Linked DNA regions of Xanthocytophaga agilis. The protein of the gene in region 2 binds, or shares a complex with, the protein of the main gene of each other region. Links are inferred from orthologs where the notes say so. Each region holds a gene or a part of one and is shown on either strand. Other genes may lie near its edges.

Region 1 (2,982 bases), on a different replicon or contig from region 2:
CTGCGTCGTCAGTTAGAACGTGCAGACGAGGAGCGTGAACAACTGCGAGGACACGTACGTCAGCAAGCAGATCTAATAAAAAAATTACAAAAAAAGCAAGAAACCCTACAAAACAATTTTCAAAAACAATTTAATATTACTAAAATTGTAAATTCAATAGGTGCAGATGTTAAAGATACTGCAGAGTTGAAGGGAAAAATAGAAGCTTATATACAAGATATTGATAAATGTATTGCGTACCTGAGTCAATCGTAACGCAGCATGGATGAGGTTATTTCGATTAAGATAAAGATTTTAGATAAAGAATATCCACTGCGGATTCCTGCTGCTGAAGAAGAATTATATCGTGCAGTAGGGAAAGAGCTAAATGAACGTTGCCGCGAGTTTCGGGAAAACTATGGGGCACGGGCTGACAAGCAAGACATCCTGTCTATGGTAAGTTTTGTGGCCATGTTGGAAAAATTTAAACTCGAAGCCGAGAAAGACACATTACAGAATACAGTTACTCAAAAGATTGTATCATTACAAAATTTACTCCATCCATCTTAACAGATAGAGTTCTTCTATTATATCTCTCCTGCCTGTTTGTCTGCATTTGCATTTAAAGACAGCATAAGGGTACATAGAGTGTACCTGTCTGTGCTTTACATGTGGTCTACGTTTCACTTAAAGACAAAAGGAAAATGTCTAATACAAATTTTTTGATTCTCTCATTGGTAGTTGAGGTAGTCATCGGTGTAATAGTTTGGTTAGTCCTGTTTCGGATCTTTGCTAAGAAATCTCTGAAAAGACGTGAAGAAGAGATTGACGAAAAAGCACGCCTGATCATAAAGGAGGCGGAAATCCATGCAGAGACTATCAAGAAGGATAAGATACTGGAAGCAAAAGAAAACTTTTTGAAGCTCAGAACGGAGTTTGAAGAGGAATCAAATAAGAAAAAGCAAATTATTATTACGAACGAAGGTAAGCTAAAACAGCGAGAGCAAAATCTGGTGCAAAAGGAACAAGCTGTTTCTAAAGCACTGGAGCAGACTAAACGCAAGGAAGACGAACTGGATAAGCTAAAAACAGATTTAGTCGAACAGCTTGAAGTTGCCACAAAAAAGCGTGATGAGGCTGAAAAAATGCGTTCATCACAAATTGAGCAATTGGAGAAAATCGCCAATCTGAAAGCGGAAGATGCCAGAAATCAGTTGATTGAAACACTGAAAAGTGAAGCTGAGTCAAAAGCATCAACTTATGTTAAAAATATTGTAGAAGAAGCTAAGCTAACTGCTACAAAAGAAGCCAAGAAGATAGTTATAGAAACTATTCAACGTACTGCTGCTGAACAAGCTATAGAGAATGCCGTATCTATATTCAACATTGAGTCGGATGATGTAAAAGGAAAGATTATTGGTCGGGAAGGTCGCAATATCCGGGCATTGGAAGCTGCTACCGGAGTAGAGATTATTGTAGACGATACACCTGAAGCAATCATTATATCTGGTTTTGATCCGGTGCGTCGTGAAATTGCCCGTTTGTCATTGCACCGTTTGGTGCAGGATGGTCGTATTCACCCTGCCCGCATTGAGGAAATTGTAACAAAGACAACCAAGAGTATTGAAGAAGAGATTGTTGAAATCGGAGAGCGTACTGTAATAGATTTAGGTATTCATGGTATACACCCTGAATTGATTAAACTGATTGGCCGGATGCGTTTCCGTTCTTCTTATGGACAGAATCTGCTTCAGCACTCACGTGAGGTTGCTAAGCTGTGTGCCACAATGGCTGCTGAACTGGGATTAAATGCGAAGATGGCTAAACGTGCCGGACTCCTACATGATATTGGAAAAGTATGGCCGGAAGAACCTGAGTTGCCACACGCTATCTTAGGTATGGAACTGGCTCAGAAATATAAGGAACATCCGGATGTATGTAATGCTATCGGCGCTCACCACGATGAAATTGAGATGACTGCAATGATATCGCCGGTTATCCAAGCATGTGATGCTATTTCCGGTTCTCGTCCCGGGGCTCGTCGTGAAGTGATGGAATCGTATATCAAACGTCTGAAAGAACTGGAAGAGTTGGCTGTGAGTTTTGATGGCGTTCAAAAATGTTTTGCGATTCAGGCAGGACGTGAATTACGTGTTATGGTAGATGCTGAAAATGTAACAGATGATAAGGCGAATAACCTCTCTTTTGAGATAGCCCAGAAGATTGAAAAGGATATGCAATATCCGGGTCAGATTAAAGTTACGGTGATTCGGGAGATGCGTTCTGTAAATTACGCGAAGTAATTATCTGAAAAGAATACAAAAACAATCCCTTATTAGATAGTCTCTAATGAGGGATTTTGTTTTATAGTTATGGGTTCGTATATATTTCGTTTAAGTACAAAGATTGTCTAATGCTATAGCTATTATTTTTCGATTCATTTCTACTTTCAATGTTCCTCACATTAAAGAAGATTATACCCTGCTAATTCTGACAGAGGCCTAGCTGCTGATAGTGGAAGTGCCTGATTTAAAAAGTTTTAAATCATATTGCAGATATTCTTTTTTTTTCTGAAACTTAACTTTGAGGAAACATCTCTTCTATTCATCCTCAGTACTTTTACATATATTTTCAACAAACCTTTACTTACAATTTATGCAACATTTTTTACCCCTTACTAAGCGGGTGGCTATGCTGTTGTGTTTCTGGCTATGTAGTTTTACTGCCTGGGCACAAGTATCCATTACAACGCTTAACTCTGCTTATACGCAAGACTTTAATAGCCTGGCCATTAGTGGAACTGGCACCGCCGTTCCTACAGGGTGGACATTTGCAGAAAGTGGTACCAATGCCAATGCAATCTATACTGCCGGGACAGGCTCCGGAACAGCCGGAGATACGTATAGTTTTGGTTCTGCAAGCGCAACAGACAGAGCCTTCGGTGGATTGCTTTCAGGTTCTCTTACCCCAACCATTGGGGCTGGATTTACTAACAATACAGGA
Region 2 (2,903 bases):
GACCCTGTATATGGACAACAGGTAGATCGGGCAAATCCACAACGTGTGATGCGAGCCCTGGAAGTGAGTATTGGAACTGGAATGCCCTATTCTTCCTTTCGGAAAGGAACAAAAGTAGAACGACCTTTTCAGATTATAAAGATTGGTCTGAACCGTGATAGAGAAGAGTTATACCAGCGGATTGATTTACGTATGGACCTGATGCTGAAAAATGGTTTGGTAGATGAAGTTCGTAGTTTGGCAGCATATAGAGATAAAAATGCTCTACAAACTGTAGGATATAGAGAAGTGTTTGAATTTCTGGATGGTATGTATGACGAGGCTGAAATGATTCGTTTACTGAAACGAAATTCCAGGCGTTATGCAAAACGCCAGCTTACATGGTTTACCCGTGATACAGAATATCAATGGTTTCATCCTAGCCAGTTTAAAGAGATTGTACAGTATATAGAACAGCAGATGAATAATCCTAAACTGCCATAGGCTTAAATCCAAATAATGAAGCTATAATACGGTAAGGCATATGTTTACATAACTCATTGTAGTTGCCTCGTGCGGATCTGAATTTTTTCTGTGTTTGCAGCAAAAGAGACGCATTTTGGCTTAAAGCCGTTTGTAAGCGGTTTGCTTCGTTATTATCTGCAAATCCCAGGTTTTCAATGGATTGGGCAATTGTCTTAGTTTCTGCCGCCAGTTTGGTTTCATTGTAACCTCCTTCCTGATCAGCTACCAGATTGGTATTCAGTAATTCTCCCAACTGCATAAGTAACTGCACTCGCTGAAATGCTACCTTGCCTACATTCTGAAGATAGATATCTGTATTACTTTTGCGGGTTCTCAGACTATTAAGAACCACCATACCCCACAGAAATATTGCTCCTGTAATAACCAGAAGTATAGGTAGCACACCAATCCCTGTAACCTTAAATGCAAAAAGAGCGAAAATCATCATCTTATCTAACTACTGATAGTCAATATCAGACTTTGAACAGATGCACTACCATTCAAAGTCTGATATTGTGTAACTTATACTGTTATATACTTAAAATCTCTACAATACGAACCAGTTCATCACTAATAGGTTTGCTTAAGCTGATGCAGTCACGGAAAGGAGTATAGGTTAGCTTGTTGTTAATGATACCTACCATTACCCCTTGCTGTCCATTGATCAGACCTTCTACTGCACCAACACCCAGACGGCTTGCCAGAATCCGATCAAATGCTGTAGGACTACCACCACGTTGAATATGACCAAGATTGGTGATACGTATATCCGCATCCGGAAAATGTTTCTTTACTGTTGTTCCCACTTCTGTAGCACCTCCACTTTCTCCTTCTGCTACAATGATGATGAAAGAGGATTTGGAACGGCTCCAGCCTTCTTCCAATGTTTTAATAACTTCTCCAATAGGAGTAAAAGTTTCTGGAACCATTACTAATTCTGCACCCCCACCAATACCAGACTGAATGGCAATATATCCTGAATCACGACCCATTACTTCGATGAAGAAAATACGGTCATGAGAATCTGCTGTATCCCGAATCTTGTCGATAGCATCCAGTGCTGTATTTACAGCTGTATCATAGCCAATTGTATAATCAGTGCCATATAAGTCATTGTCAATAGTTCCTGGGGCACCTACTGCTGGTATACCATATTCTTCATAAAATATAGAGGCTCCCGTAAATGTTCCGTTTCCCCCAATTGCTACCAATCCCTCAATACCATATTTTTGTAACTGATCGTATGCTTTTGCCCGGCCTTCTTTGGTCATGAATTCTTTACTACGGGCAGATTTTAAAATGGTACCCCCTTTTTGGATGATATTGCTAACAGAATAGGATTGCATTTGAGAAATTTCTCCTCTGATCATGCCATCATATCCATGACGGATTCCGTATACTTCCAATCCATAATAAATAGCGCTTCGGACAACTGCACGCACACAAGCGTTCATGCCAGGGGCGTCTCCCCCAGAGGTGAAAATGGCTATTTTCTTCATAATTTTGATTTCAGGTAGCTTATTTCCGGATAATATGAAAGAAACTGGCTGCCTGATAATTTAATTGGCTATTTGCCAGATATGCAATGAATATACAGATATGTTTTGACTGTATATGTCTTGCTTGTATAATGATTCAGATTTTACAACTCGTTAAAAACGGTTGCGAAAATACACAGCTAAACTGAATAGTGGTATGAATTCTTTATAAAAATTGTGTTAAATCCTGAAAAAGGACTTTTAACACTTCCATATCCCTTCTTTTACTTATATAATCTTATGTTCTATCGGGAAAATAATATCGGCTTTTCTTTGCAAATCCTCAGAGTTTAAATTCTATATTTGAACCATTTTCCGAAAAACAATCTAAACTAATTTCGTTGAAAGGAGACATTACTGATAAAGATATACCATCTAAGTTGTCTTACAAGCAATGTTTTGTTTGTTGAATCTTAAATAAAATTTTATTTATCTGTAGAGGCTCTCCCAATATTCTGAACGCATGAAAACCAACAACCTCTTGCAAAAAGCCATTCCACATGTATTGGCTATTGTGGCTTTTCTAATTATCACTTTTGTTTATTTCTCGCCTGTTCTGGATGGAAAGACTATGTCGCAACATGATATTGTGCAAGCTAGAGGTGCAGGACATGAAGCAGGTTTGTATCGTGAAAAGACAGGACATTATCCTATGTGGACTAATAGTATGTTTGGAGGAATGCCTACTTATCTTATTGCCGCAGATTATCCTAATAGCTGGACTACCAAAGTAGGTCGTTTCTTCGCTAATCTGTTGCCGGAGCCCGCTAACTATGTGTTTTTGTATCTGATTGGATTTTATATCCTGCTGGCTGCATTGGGGTTTGATGCGTGGATAGGCGTGCTGGGGGCTATAGGGTT

What was found.
Region 1: pfkA (region 2) and rny share a complex: the UniProt entries of both Bacillus subtilis proteins name them as parts of the possible RNA degradosome complex. The link is inferred for Xanthocytophaga agilis from one-to-one orthologs.

The regions. Positions count from the first base shown.
Region 1 is NZ_JASJOU010000006.1:373,035-376,016, forward strand. What follows is about bases 80-2,982. They hold rny (ribonuclease Y), read left to right. Parts: upstream 80-683; coding sequence 684-2,282; downstream 2,283-2,982. Other genes in these bases: QNI22_RS19670 (hypothetical protein), read left to right, coding at 80-255; QNI22_RS19675 (cell division protein ZapA), read left to right, coding at 262-549; QNI22_RS19685 (Ig-like domain-containing protein), read left to right, coding at 2,635-2,982. Outside these bases: more of QNI22_RS19670, read left to right, coding at 1-79. UniProt on the Bacillus subtilis protein: Endoribonuclease that initiates mRNA decay. Initiates the decay of all SAM-dependent riboswitches, such as yitJ riboswitch. Involved in processing of the gapA operon mRNA, it cleaves between cggR and gapA.
Region 2 is NZ_JASJOU010000020.1:159,648-162,550, forward strand. The notes cover bases 20-2,843. They hold pfkA (6-phosphofructokinase), read right to left. Parts: upstream 2,004-2,843; coding sequence 1,035-2,003; downstream 20-1,034. Other genes in these bases: miaA (tRNA (adenosine(37)-N6)-dimethylallyltransferase MiaA), read left to right, coding at 20-483; QNI22_RS36165 (LemA family protein), read right to left, coding at 470-952; QNI22_RS36175 (hypothetical protein), read left to right, coding at 2,506-2,843. Also shown: more of miaA, read left to right, coding at 1-19; more of QNI22_RS36175, read left to right, coding at 2,844-2,903. UniProt on the Bacillus subtilis protein: Catalyzes the phosphorylation of D-fructose 6-phosphate to fructose 1,6-bisphosphate by ATP, the first committing step of glycolysis.